2 regions of the Thalassospira permensis NBRC 106175 genome follow, and region 2 is predicted to be linked to the other one. Evidence: riboswitches for the same ligand, from Rfam matches in the RefSeq annotation. Region 2 holds a riboswitch; the other holds the start of a gene.
The links. Region 2 has a riboswitch for glycine ahead of gcvT (glycine cleavage system aminomethyltransferase GcvT). Riboswitches for the same ligand answer to the same signal wherever they lie in the genome.
Positions count from the first base shown of each region.

Region 1 (7,150 bases), on a different contig from region 2:
TGTAACGACCTTTCCGCTTGCGGGCATACGCAATTGTCCGTGTGCCAGCGTGATCGAACTGCCGACAGAAAGCTCTTCATCATTTGCCGATGGCGCCTTGCTGGCAGGGGCTGTTTTTTCCGCAGGGGTGGCGGGCGGCTCGTTTCTGGCAATTGTCGATGGGGCCGGGGCCGGTTTGGGTTCTGTGCGCTTGGCGATCTGGCGTTCCGGTTTCATGCGGGGTTCGGGAACGCCTTCCGCCCGCTTTTTCAGGCTTTCCAGAAGATCGCCCAATGATTTTGCCTCGGTCGCCAGTTCATTGACGGCGCGCGATGCCATTTTGGCCTCGGCCTCGGTTTCCGAACGCAGTTTGCGCTTTTCGTTAAGCAGGGCGGCCAGTGACTGGCGCTCTGCCTGTAATTCTTTGGTGGCGGCTGCCATTTCGCTGCGGCGCGTTCGGATGTCTTCGCGAAGGGTGCCAATTTCTTCAAGCTCGGCGCGCAAATCGCGCGCATGCTGTTCAACACCGGGTAGGGCGGCCTTTAACAGGATGGCTGACCGCAATGTATCCTGCGGGCTGGTCGGAAGGGCGATCACAGCTTCGGGCGGGGTGGTCGACAAACGCTGCAAGGCCATCAGGATGCGGGCATATTGCCCGGCTTTGTCTTCAAGGCTGGTGGCGGCCCGCTTTTCGCGCACTTCAAGTTCGGCAAGCTGATCTTCAAGATCGGTCAGGGTTGTTTCAAGGCGCTGGGCGCGTCTGGCGACCGAAATGGCTTCGGATTGAAGCGCCTGTTCCTCGGTCCAGAGTTCGCGCGATTTACGCGCCAGGAATTCTTCCTGCTTTTGCTGCTCTGACAGCTGGCTTTCAAGTTTATCAAGCTGACTGTCGACCTTGCGTAGCGACTGGGCAAAAGACGGCGCTGCCCCGCCCGCGATCATGGCTGCAATCACAGCCAGCGCAGGCAGGGCGGTCTTGGAACGCAGATCAGTTCGCAAGAAGCGCATCATTCCCTTTCAAACCCTTGATCAACGGTTTGCCGGACATTTCCGCCGGTTGCGGTAGCCCGAGAAGCTGCAACAAAGTCGGTGCCACGTCGGCCAGGCGACCATTTTCCAGTGTCGCGCCTTCGGGTCCATTCACCAGAATGGTCGGCACCAGATTAAGCGTATGCGCGGTGTGCGGCTCGCCGGTTTCCGGATCCACCATCATCTCACAGTTCCCGTGATCGGCGGTAACGAACATCACGCCGCCCACCGATTTAACCGCATCAACAACCTGCCCAAGGCAGGTATCGACCGCTTCGGCGGCCTTGATAGCGGCGGACAAAATGCCGCTATGGCCGACCATGTCGGGGTTGGCAAAGTTCAGAATGATCGCATCATAGGTTTCAGCCCTGATCGCCGCCACCAGCTTTTCGGTCACTTCCGGGGCCGACATTTCCGGCTGCAAATCATAGGTCGCGACCTTGGGCGATGGCACCAGAATACGGTCTTCGCCCTCGAAAACCTGTTCTTCGCCGCCGTTAAAGAAGAAGGACACATGCGGATATTTTTCGGTTTCCGCGATGCGCAACTGCTTCATGCCAGCCCTGGAAACGACTTCACCAAAGATATTTGGCAACACCTGCGGCGGATAGATCGCATCCATATATTTTGCATGGTCGGATGAATATTCAACCATACCGGCCTGCACGGCAAATCTGATCGGGGTGCCACGGTCAAACCCGTCAAAGTCCGGTGCGCAGATCGCGGCCAGAATTTCACGCGCGCGGTCGGCCCGGAAATTGGTCATCAAAAGTCCGTCGCCGTCTTTCATGCCGGCATAATCGCCAATCACGGTCGGCAGAACGAATTCATCCGTGGTGTCGGCATCATAGGCTGCCCGGATTGCGGCTTCGGCACTTTCAGCGGTGCGGCCATCGGCGTAATTCTTGCCCTTTACCATCGTGAAATAGGCTTGGCTGACGCGTTCCCAGCGATTGTCGCGGTCCATGGCGTAATAGCGCCCGGTGACGGTTACGATTTCAACATTGGCATCACCGATCAGTGCGCGGAATTTTTCAAGGAATTTGGCGGCACTTTTGGGGGCGGTATCGCGGCCATCCAGATAGGCATGGATTTTTACCTGCACACCGGCCGATGCGATGATTTTGGCAAGGGCCGCCATATGGGCCTGATGGGAATGCACCCCGCCTTCGGACAGAAGCCCCGCGATATGACAGACACCCCCGCTTTCTTTCAGCTTGGCGATAACCTTTTTGACGGTATCGGTATCGGCGATCGAACCGGTTTTGACAGCCTCGTCAATTTTTGGCAGTTCCTGCATCACAACCCGGCCGGCACCAAGATTCATATGGCCGACTTCGGAATTGCCCATCTGCCCTTCGGGCAGGCCTACATCAAGACCGCAGGCTTTCAGAAAGCCGGTCGGATTGTTGGCATAAAGCGCGTCCCAAACAGGGGTATTGGCCAATGCAACCGCATTGTCCTTGCTTTCCTCGCGATAACCCCAGCCATCCAGAATGCACAGCACCACCGGACGCGGGCGCTTTACGGTATTTGATACAGTCACAATCATAATCCCACGAAGTAAAGTACACGAAATAAGGTAAAAGGCTGAATTACCGGTAAAGATGGTTATTTTCCGGTAATTTTGCCATCCGTACAAAGACGCCGGGCGCGGTGGGTCCGCCATCAGACGCTGCCAATCATAGCATTTTCAACGCGCAATCTATCATGAATGCCGGTATTGAACAGCCTTCCGACCGGGTATTTTTTGTGCGCTTGCAAAGTCGCTTTTTGACAAGGATCATCACCTGCCTGTAATCTCGGGCGTTACGGTGATACCTCGAATAACCGCGATGGGAGAGCCCGCTTTGATCCCGCGATCAGATCGGCGCCGAAGGAGCAATAGCCCCGAAAACTCTCAGGCAGATGGACCGTTGCGGATTGAGGCTCTGGAGAGAGAAAGCGGTACGGGGCCAATGCCCGGCACCATATTTCCACCGAAGGATGAAGCCATGGCGTCAAAGACTTCTTTGTTTTTGGCAACAGGGCGCACAATCTCAGGTCAAGGGACAGAGGGGGCAAGACACCGGTTCTATAACGTCATGTGGCATTGATCCGCATGACAAAGAGCCGTGGGAGGCCCATTTGACCGAAGAAAATAAGCAGCGTCCGCAAGACGTTAATCTTTCCGTTGTCGATCTTTATACCATCGGCATCGGCCCATCGAGTTCGCATACGGTCGGCCCGATGCGCGCGGGCTATCGGTTCTGTCTGGAACTCGAAGCCCGGAATCTTTTGGAAAAAATCGGCTCGGTAATTGTTGATCTTTACGGATCGCTTGCCCTGACCGGCAAGGGCCATGCCACCGATACCGCGGTGATCATGGGGCTTTCGGGGGAACGACCGCGTTCGGTTGATCCCGACCGGATCGCACCGACAATGGATGCGATTGATAAAGATCACGCATTACAGCTTTACGGCGCGCATCCGGTTGCCTTTAACCGTGAAACCAATCTTGTGTTTCACATGACCGAAAGCCTGCCTGAACATCCCAATGGCATGCGGATCACCGCCTTTGACCGTGACGGTGTTGTTCTGCACAAACAGGAATATTTTTCGGTTGGGGGTGGGTTTATCGTCTCGGGCGATGATCGCGGTGCGGAATATTCCGGCGATAACATCACACTGCCTTATCCCTTTTCCTCGGCCGATGAACTGATGGCGATCTGTAAAAAGGAAAAGCTGTCGATTGCCGAAGTCATGGCCGAAAATGAAAAAAGCTGGCGTGAACCTGCCGAGACCGAGGAATTTGTCGACCGCGTGCATCGCGCGATGATGGATTGTATTGAGCGTGGCTGCAAAACCGATGGCATCCTGCCCGGAGGGTTGAATGTCAAACGGCGTGCGCGCAAACTTTACCTTGAACTGACGGAACGGCCAGAAGCGGGGCTTAAGGACCCGTTGACCGTGATCGACTGGGTCAATCTTTATGCTCTTGCGGTTAACGAAGAAAATGCTGCCGGTTCGCGCGTCGTGACCGCCCCGACCAACGGGGCGGCGGGTGTTATTCCGGCCGTGCTGCGCTATTACGAACGGTTCGGGGCCAATGTGACACAGGGCAAAATACGCGAATTCCTGTTAACGGCGGCAGCCATTGGTTCGATCTATAAAAAGCGTGCGTCGATCTCGGCCGCCGAAGTCGGTTGTCAGGGTGAGGTCGGTGTGGCCTGCTCAATGGCGGCAGGCGCGCTTTGTGCCGTCATGGGCGGTACGCCCGAACAGGTTGAAAACGCCGCCGAAATTGGCATGGAACACAACCTTGGCCTGACCTGTGATCCGATTGGCGGTCTGGTGCAGGTACCCTGCATCGAACGCAACACCATGGGGGCGGTCAAGGCGATCAATGCTGCCCGTCTGGCAATGCGAGGTGATGGTCAGCATACCGTGTCACTCGATAAGGTAATCGAAACCATGCGCCAGACCGGCATTGATATGCAAAGCAAATACAAGGAAACCAGTCAGGGCGGGCTGGCGGTCAATGTCAACGTGGTCGAATGTTGAGCTGACAGTTTGAAATACCGACCAAACACCCTCGAAGCCGCCGTTTCGGGGGTGTTTTTCATCCGGCCTGATTCTTGCCACCTTGCGCCTGCAATCTGATATCATTGAGAAATCAAAAACGGGGCAAAGACCCCGAACAGGTTGGGCAAAGCATGAAAAAGAAACTGTTCCGCATCTATATCGCGGTCAGTCTGGATGGCTATATCGCGCGCGCCAATGGTGCTGTTGACTGGCTTGATCAATTCGATCCGGGCGAGTTCAATTTCGAGGGCTTTCTGGGCACCGTGGGAACACTGATCATCGGGCGAAAAACCTTTGATCAGGTGATGGAATTTGGCGACTGGCCCTATGAAGATCGCCGCACGATTGTCCTGACATCGCGCGATTTGCCCGATAACCGCCCGGCCAATACAGAGGCCTATGGCGGTAGTCTTGTGGAACTGGCAAGCCAGCTTCGCGATGACAGGTCCGATACCGGCGATATCTGGATCGTCGGTGGGGCCAGTGTTGTGACCCAATTCCTGTTTGGCGGCCTTGTCGATCAGCTTGAAATGTTCATCATCCCCGAAATTCTCGGTGATGGCATCCGGCTGTTTGGCCGGGATGCTGTGGGCACGACACTGAAACTGGTGGCATCGGAGCACTACAAGTCCGGTGTCGTGCGCATGCAGTATGGTTTGCGTTAAAGCCGGTTACTTAAGCGTTTCCAGTTTTTGGGCAATCTTTGAGGAAAGTTCGCGTAGGGCATTAACAGCACTGCTTTGCCAGTCGCTGTCGAGGACCATCTGCATCTTTTCCTGATAGCTGTCGGTGACTGTAACCGGTTCGCCCTTGTTCAGTTCGTTGCCCTTCAACGTCACTTCGGACTTGTTATGCACCGTGACCTGCCAGAAACCGGGTTCGAACCATGACCAGAACTTGATCAGGTCGGCATCGACGGAGTCGGCGCTGTCATATTCGGCGTCCCCCGGTTCAAGAACACGGTATCCGGCCTGTTTGAAGCCGTTGGAGATTGCCTTGTTGACAGCATCGGCAACGGTTTTGCCTTCGGGTAGCAAAACATCCCCCAGTGCCATTCCATAGGTGTTGCGTTTGCGGGCATAGGCACGCGATGTAAAGGTGACATCATCAATCTCGTCATTCGACAGCGACGGGATATCCGGTGTTGACGGATCAATCTCGAATTGGCGTTTGTCTTCGACCGAAACGATTTTAACGGCCGGCCCAGTCGCCGGGTTCTCAATTTTGGCCGGTTCCTGAATTTCGACAACGCTACGCGAAGCTGCGCACGCGCCGGTCAGCATTGCCAAACCGATAGCGGCGGCAATCTTTAAGTATCTGTTTTGCATCGTTAATTCCCCTACTCAAACAGATAGAGAAATACCCATGGACAAATTTTGAAACAACTTATCCAAGAGTGGGGGAACCAATGCTTTTGGTGACTTTGAGGATTATTCCCGGTGATAGGGATGGTTGGTCTGGATGGCGTGGGCGCGGAAAAGCTGTTCGGCAATCAGGGCGCGGACCAGCATATGGGGCCATGTCGCCTTGCCAAGTGACCAAAGCGTATTGGCGCGTGTTTTGATGGCGTCCCCATGCCCGTCGGCCCCGCCAATGGCAAAGGCGATATTTCCGGCATATTGATCGATCCAGCCTTCAAGCTTTGCGGCAAAATCGATGGAGCCATATTCGCGGCCATGCTCGTCAAGTGCGATCAAAAAGGCACTTTCGGGGATGACGCCCAGTAAAAGCTCCGCCTCGCGGTCTTTGAGCTGATTGGGGGGCAGCTTTTTCTTCTCTTCGACTTCCCGCACGGCAAAGGGCCAGCGCAGGCGGGCTGCGTAATGGTCAAAAAGATCTTTCTCGGGGCCGTTCTTCATCCGGCCCACTGCCGCAAGGGTAATTTGCATCTTTCCGATCTGGCTCCGGCCCGCAAGGGGACCACCGATGGCCAATCCCCGCGGTGGTCAGGGCAAACCGGGGCGGACTGTATTAATACAGTCGCGCCGCCTGCTGTTTAAGCGCCGGATTTTCAACGCCCCACATCTGTTCTATGTTGTAGAAAGCGCGAACTTCCGGGCGGAACAGATGGACGATGACATCGCCGGCATCAACCAGAACCCAGTCGCCCTGTTCCTTGCCTTCGGCCTGGGCACGGCCCTGACCTGCTTCTTTCAGCTTTTCGACAATATGCTCTGCCATCGACGCCACCCGTCTGGAGGATGACCCGGTTGCAATGATCATATGATCGGCAAGGGAGGTTTTATCGATCAGATTAATGGTGACAAGGTCTTCGGCCTTGTCGTCTTCGAGCGTGCTCTGGATAAGGGCAAGAAGCTCGCCCGGGGTCAGAGTCTTTTTTGCGGTACCTATGGTCGCCACCTCAATTTACGCAAGAGAGCCCGATCCGTTTTGGATCCGGGGAACTCCCGCCGGTCAAACCTGCCATCTGCCTTCGGCGCGGATTGCGGTCGAAGAAGCCGGATGGCGCTTTATTGGCAGGTAAACCCAGGCCGGAACATCGAGATCGGCCAGCAAACCCGCCCTGTCCGATGGGATGCGCCAGCGTTCCATACGCTTGGCTGCCGTCCCGGACAAT
Region 1 is NZ_AUNC01000023.1:187,852-195,001, forward strand. Features, by position in the region: gene SMB34_RS12760 (murein hydrolase activator EnvC family protein) at 1-990, opposite strand, end outside; gene gpmI (2,3-bisphosphoglycerate-independent phosphoglycerate mutase) at 968-2,560, opposite strand; glycine riboswitch at 2,835-2,934, shown strand; glycine riboswitch at 2,938-3,065, shown strand; gene SMB34_RS12770 (L-serine ammonia-lyase) at 3,136-4,551, shown strand; gene SMB34_RS12775 (dihydrofolate reductase family protein) at 4,704-5,237, shown strand; gene SMB34_RS12780 (hypothetical protein) at 5,244-5,900, opposite strand; gene rlmH (23S rRNA (pseudouridine(1915)-N(3))-methyltransferase RlmH) at 6,003-6,461, opposite strand; gene rsfS (ribosome silencing factor) at 6,544-6,933, opposite strand; gene SMB34_RS12795 (nicotinate-nucleotide adenylyltransferase) at 6,988-7,150, opposite strand, start outside.
Region 1: it holds a riboswitch for glycine, as region 2 does, so the genes downstream of both, SMB34_RS12770 (L-serine ammonia-lyase) here and gcvT (glycine cleavage system aminomethyltransferase GcvT) in region 2, are expected to answer to the same signal.

Region 2 (7,150 bases):
GACGCACATTATTGCGTTCAAAGAACACGCGCCGTGACAGACGCAGGGTGTCGTTCAGTTCGGATTGTGACACGCCGGTATGGGCAAATTCGGTGCCGTCAGCACCCAGTGCCAGCACGGCGACAATATCGCGATCCCGGCTCATGGCATTCAGGGCGGATTCGATATTGTCGACATCCAGATACCAGAACGGTGTCGCCAGAACGCGGGCATTGATGTCGGCGGTCTGTTCGATTTTTTCAGTCAGGTCGTCACGCAGAACCGTGTAACTGACGTATCCGAAGACAACGAACAGCGCGAGGGAGAACAAGGAAACCAGCGGCAGCGCGATAAAAAGCAATCGGCTGCTAAGCGACTTCCGTTGTAAAAAGCCGTACGATCCGCGCGACAAGCGTATTTCTCCTCGGCACCCACTATCGACTAGTTAATGGCAACCATACCCGACCTTAGGATGGGGTCCAACACCCCTGACACTGACGTTACTCAATCTGGAAGTCAGCCCAAAAGCAAGTTTGATTTCATTTTTTTCATATAGCGTTCACAAAAAGCAATCCGATCCATCTATTTTGGATCGAAGTGCAGCAGCTTCAAGCACTTGTATGCCAGTTTATTTCGGATTTCTTATTTAGGGCGGGTTTATTTCGGCACGGCCTGACGGGCGAGTTCGTCGCACCGTTCGTTTTCCGGGTGTCCGGCGTGTCCTTTGACCCAGTGCCATTCAACTTTATGCGTTTTAAGAGCTTCCAGAAGCCTTTGCCAAAGCTCGACATTTTTGACGGGCTTTTTATCCGCCGTTTTCCAGCCGCGTTTCTGCCAGCCGAAAATCCATTTGGTAATTCCGTCGCGGACATAGCTGCTGTCGGTGTAGATATCGACAACACAGGGACGCTTTAACGCTTCAAGCGCGCTGATGGCGGCCATCATTTCCATGCGGTTGTTGGTGGTTTCCGGATCGCCGCCCGACATTTCCTTTTCCACGCCATTAAATCGCAGGATCGCGCCCCAGCCACCGGGGCCGGGATTGCCGCTGCACGCGCCGTCGGTATAAATTTCGACGCGTTTATTGTCCGTTCCGGTCATGTAATTCTATTCCTCGCCCAGGCCATAGGCACTGGCACTGTCGATCCGTTGATGGAAACGCAGTTTATTGATGTATTCGCGCGGGTTTTTCGGCGTAACCAGCGCGTCCTTGGGCGTGTTGATCCAGTCATAAAGACGGGTCAGCAGGAACCGCAAAGACGCCCCGCGTGCAAGGATCGGAAGGGCGGCCAGTTCGTCATCTGACAATGCACGCACCTTGCCATAGCTTGACAGAAGGTTGCGGGCCTTGGTGACGTTGAAACTGTTATCAGGTTCGAAACACCAGGCATTCATGCAGATCGCAATGTCATAGGCCAGAAGGTCATTGCACGCGAAATAGAAATCGATCAGGCCCGATACGTCATCCTTGCCCGGGAAGAAAAACACGTTATCGGGGAAAAGGTCGGCATGGATCACGCCCGCAGGCAACTGATGGGGCCAGTTGGCTTCAAGAAAGGCCAGTTCATCCTCGATCAGTTTTTCAAGGCCGGGCTGAACGCCGTTGGCATCGGCACGGCAGCTTTCAAACAGCGGGCGCCAGCCCGTAACGCTTAGCGCATTGCCAAGATACATGTCGAAATCCTGACCGGCGGTGTGCAGTTGCGCCAGTGCTGCACCAAGCCCGGTGCAGTGATGGGGCATGATCCGGCGTGGCGACATGCCGTTCAGGAAGGATGTGATGGCGGCCGGACGTCCGCACAAACGGCGTAACGCAACCCCGTCCTTGCCGTGGATCGGTGTCGGGCAATTCAGCCCCTTGGCCGACAGATGATCCATCAGGCCCAGATAAAACGGCAGGTCATCCGGGTTCACACGCTTTTCATACAGGGTCAGGATGAAGGATGCCTGATCGGTCTGAAGCAGGAAGTTGGTATTTTCGACACCCTCGGCGATTCCCTTGAACGAAATCACGGTGCCGATATCGTATTCGGCAACAAAACGGGCGATATCTTCGTCAGAAACGTCGGTATAGACGGCCATGGGATATCCGGATTTCCTGCATCAGGGCGGGGTTAGCTGGCAAGCTGGCGGGGCAGCTTGAAGGTGACGTTTTCATTGGTCAAAGTCAGGGTTTCGACCGTGACGTTATAACGTTCACGGCAGGCATCGATGACTTCCTCGACCAGGATTTCCGGGGCGGATGCGCCCGCGGTAATGCCAAGCGTCGAAATACCGTCAAGCTTGGACCAGTCGATATCCTTGGCGCGTTCGACCAGAACCGAACGGTCACATCCTTCGCGTTTGGCGACTTCGACCAGACGGTTCGAGTTTGACGAGTTTGGCGCGCCCAGAACCAGAATGGCATCGGCATCGGTCGCGATCAGCTTGACCGCGTGCTGGCGGTTGGTGGTCGCATAGCAGATGTCTTCTTTTTTCGGGACCTCGATCGCCGGGAAGCGGCGTTGCAGGATCGAGATGATCTTGGCCGTATCGTCCAGCGACAGGGTGGTCTGGGTCACAAACGCAAGGTTTTCGGGGTTTTCGACCTGAAGGTTTTCGGCGTCTTCTTCGGTCTCGATCAGGGTCATGCTGCCCGGTGGCAACTGCCCCATGGTGCCGATGACTTCGGGATGACCGGCATGGCCGATCAGAAGGATATGTTTGCCATCTGCATGGTGGCGTTCAGCCCCACGATGGACCTTGGACACCAGCGGGCAGGTCGCATCAAGATATTCAAGCTGGCGGCTTTCGGCGGCTTCGGGGACCGATTTCGGCACACCGTGCGCGGAAAAGATTACTGGCACGCCATCCGGGACGCTATCGAGTTCATCGACAAAAACAGCGCCCATATCGCGCAGGCGGTCGACCACGAATTTGTTGTGGACGATTTCGTGGCGGACATAGACTGGCGCGCCATACTTTACCAGCGCCTTTTCGACGATCTCGATCGCACGATCCACCCCCGCACAGAAACCGCGCGGGTTGGCAAGGATGATCCGAAGGTCGGCTTTGTCAGACATGATACGGGTCCGAATGTTCATGATGCGCGGCATATCGCCGCGATTATTCAAATGTCTTCGTTACATAACCCGCCAGCACCGTGCACGCAATGACAGACACCGTGTAAAGATGCATGTTCAGCTATGTCCGGCCATGTATTTACGCCCCATACCGCGATTTGAAACGGAAGCGGGTTGTGTCGCCATATCGGAGCGAATAGACTGCGCGCGGTTGTGCCCATGGTGGGGGATGACCGCGAATTTGACCAGTTCTATAGAGGCTTGGATGACGATTGCGAACGGACTGCGGCGTGTTTGTGCATTGGGTTTGGTGTCGTTTGCCGGTTTTCTGGCGGCGTGCAGCAGCAACCCGTTCGAAGAGCAGCCGGTTCCGGCATGTCCGCGGGCCTTCCTGCCCAATGATACCGCCCGACTGGTGCAGTTCAGCGGTCAGGGCAAGGACCTGACCGATGTGATCCTTGAAGCCGAATTTGGCGGTTATCTGGGTGATTGCGGTTATGACCTTGATGACAAGATCCTGAACGTCGTGATCAGCCCGGTGATCAATGCCGAACTGGGCCCGGCCGCACAGGGCCGCAACGCAAAACTCCAGTATTTCGTAGCCCTTAAGGACCCGTCTGGCGAGTTTATCCAGAAGAATCTGTTTGATGTCGACATGGCGTTTCCGAGCAATTTGAACCTGGCGCGGTATCGCGACGAGCAGGTGACTTTGAACGTGCCGCTGGACGATATCTGGGCCGGTCCGGACTATGAAATTTACCTTGGTTTCCAGCTGAGTGCCGATCAGCTTGATTACAATCGACGCTTCGGAAAAAATTAATAATCCGGCCTATTATTCATTTTTAGTGAGTAATCAAATCCCGCCCGCCTCGCGTGGCGGGATTTTCGTTTCTGAACAAAAGTTCGTTTTCGGTAATCCTCATACAAAATAATGGACATTTGCCGGAGGGGCAAAAAAGGGCTTTTAATCCTCATACCAATGGATGGGGTGGAGAGGATATGATTTTTGGGGCTGGTCTGGTCGGATTCAAATCCGTATAAGGAGGCATACCCAAATGATCCCCGTGGGAGAGTGCCACGGTCTTGATTGATGTGCGTGATTACATCGATAGGGATTGCGCGGACGCCGAAGGAGCAACCACCCCGGAAACTCTCAGGCAAACGGACCGCGGGGAGATGGGACTCTGGAAAGCAGGCGGCATCGAACATGGATGTGCGCCTCGCCGAAGATGTAAGCAGACCGGTATTCAAACCGGCTGTGATTCTTTCAGGCTCCAAGACAGAGGGGGACGTGGTTGGCCACTGGTCGGCTATGTTTCGCAACGCCTGTCTGGAGACCTTGATGGCCGATCATCAAACCGAACTGCTGAAAACCGCCCTTTATGATTTGCATGTGGAACTGGGTGCCAAGATGGTGCCGTTTGCCGGTTATGACATGCCGGTGCAATATCCGCTGGGGGTGAAGGGCGAACATCTGCATACCCGTGCGAAGGCCGGTCTGTTTGATGTTTCGCATATGGGGCAGGTCCGCCTGACCGGCGAACATCGCGTCGCCGAGCTTGAAAAGCTCGTACCCGGTGACATCGCGATCCTCAAACCCGGCCGCACCCGTTATTCCGCCTTCACCAATGACGATGGCACGATTTTGGATGATCTGATGATCACCAATGCGGGCGACAGCCTGTTTCTGGTGATCAATGCCGCATGCAAGGATGATGACATTGTCCATATGCGGGCCAATCTGGATAACGGTGTGGAGCTGATCGAGATTGATGACCGCGCATTGATGGCATTGCAGGGCCCGGATGCCGCCCGCGTGCTGGCGCGGTTTGCACCCTCGGTTGCCGAGATGAAATTCATGAGCTTTGCCGAGATCGATATTGCCGGTATCGCGTGCTTTGTCACTCGGTCGGGCTATACCGGCGAAGACGGGTATGAGATTTCCGTGCCGAACGAGCGCGCCGAAGATCTGGCGCGCAAGTTGTTGGCAGAGGACGAGGTCGAGGCGATTGGCCTTGGCGCGCGCGATTCGCTGCGTCTTGAAGCCGGTCTTTGCCTGTATGGCAACGATATCGATACCACGACCACCCCGGTCGAAGGCGACCTTAACTGGATCATCAACAAGCGTCGTCGCGAAGAAGGCGGGTTCAAGGGGGCGGATGTCATCCTTGATCAGCTTGCCAATGGCGCGGATCGCAAACGTGTCGGGATCAAACCCGAAGGCAAGGCCCCGGCGCGTGAACATACGCCGGTCTTGAACAGTGACGGCGAAGAAATTGGCGAAATCACCAGCGGTGGTTTCGGCCCGACCGTGGATGGCCCGATTGCGATGGGATATGTCGCAATTGAATTTGCCGCCCCGGGTACCAAAGTCGATCTGATGGTGCGCGGCAAGGCACGCCCGGCGGAAATCGTCGAGCTGCCGTTTGCGGCACATCGTTACTATCGCGGCTGATCATCAGAAAAAAAAGAGTTCGGGCAGCGTTTGCGGCCCGCAAAAGATACCGAGATTTTAGAGACAACTGATCTTACAGGGACGAATTACCATGGCTAAAAAATTCTCGCAGGAACATGAATGGGTTGAATATGAAGACGGTGTCGCGACCGTTGGCATTACCGATTACGCCCAGCAGTCGCTTGGCGATATCGTTTATGTCGAGCTGCCGGAAGTTGGCAAAAAGCTGACCAAGGATGGCGATGCGGCGGTTGTCGAATCGGTCAAGGCCGCCAGCGACGTTTATGCGCCGCTTGATGGTGTCGTTGTCGAAGCCAACGAAGAGCTTGATGACAATCCGGCACTGGTGAACGAAGCCCCGGAAAGCGATGGCTGGTTCTTCCGCATGGAACTTTCCGATGAGTCCCAGCTTGATGAGCTGATGGACGAAGCTGCGTATAAAGACTTTGTCGAAGGCCTTTAAGATATGCGTTATCTTCCGCTAACCAGTGCGGATCGCGCCTCGATGCTTGAAACCATCGGGGCCGGGTCCGTTGACGAGTTATATAGCGACGTGCCCGACGGCGCGTTGCTGTCCGAGCCGGTCGATCTGCCATATCATCTTGGTGAATTGCAGGTCGAGCGCGACATGGCGAAACTGGCCGCCAAAAACATGGGCACGGCCAGCGTGCCAAGTTTCCTGGGGGCGGGGGCGTATCGCCACCATGTCCCGGCCACGGTCGATTACATCATCCAGCGCGGTGAGTTTCTGACGGCCTATACCCCGTATCAGCCGGAAATCGCGCAAGGGACGTTGCAGTATCTGTTCGAATTCCAGACCCAGGTGGCATCGATCACCGGCATGGATGTGGCCAACGCATCGATGTGGGACGGGGCAACGTCGTGCGCGGAGGCCGTTCTGATGGCGTGCCGGGCCACGCGCCGCAAGAAAGCGGTTCTGTCGGGTGGCTTGCATCCGCATTACCGTGAAGTCACCGAAACCTATTGCCAGTATAGCGATACCGAAGTTGCCGGTCGTGACGGGCACCCGGAAAAGCAGGCAACCGCCGACGAGCTTGACGATCTGATTGATGATCAGACGGCGTGTGTGGTGGTGCAGTACCCGGACGTTTTCGGACGCATTCAGGATCACACCAAGCTTGCGGATGCGTGCCATGCCAAGGGGGCGCTTCTGATCGTGGTCTTTACCGAGGCCATGGCATTTGGCGCGATCAAATCGCCGGGCAGCTTTGGCGCGGATATCGTTTGCGGCGAAGGCCAGTCGATTGGTAACAACCTGAACTATGGCGGGCCATATGTCGGGCTTTTTGCCACGACCAGCAAACTGGTACGCCAGATGCCGGGTCGTTTGTGTGGCGAGACGGTCGATCAGGACGGCAAACGCGGTTTTGTTCTAACACTTTCGACGCGTGAACAGCATATCCGCCGCGAAAAGGCGACATCGAACATCTGCACCAATTCCGGTCTGTGTTCGTTGGCCTTTACGGTGCATATGAGCCTTCTGGGTGAAGACGGGTATCGTGGTGTGGCAACGCTTAACCATGAAACCGCGTGCAAGACCGCCGATGCGATCAATGCGGTGCCGGGTGCGGAAGTTGTCAATGACAGCTTCTTTAACGAGTTCACCGTCAAGCTTGCCAAACCGGCAGCCGAG
Region 2 is NZ_AUNC01000001.1:173,986-181,135, forward strand. Features, by position in the region: gene SMB34_RS00655 (putative bifunctional diguanylate cyclase/phosphodiesterase) at 1-391, opposite strand, end outside; gene rnhA (ribonuclease HI) at 637-1,080, opposite strand; gene SMB34_RS00665 (homoserine kinase) at 1,087-2,061, opposite strand; gene ispH (4-hydroxy-3-methylbut-2-enyl diphosphate reductase) at 2,094-3,041, opposite strand; gene SMB34_RS00675 (hypothetical protein) at 3,307-3,861, shown strand; glycine riboswitch at 4,097-4,220, shown strand; glycine riboswitch at 4,224-4,326, shown strand; gene gcvT (glycine cleavage system aminomethyltransferase GcvT) at 4,384-5,496, shown strand; gene gcvH (glycine cleavage system protein GcvH) at 5,588-5,959, shown strand; gene gcvPA (aminomethyl-transferring glycine dehydrogenase subunit GcvPA) at 5,963-7,150, shown strand, end outside.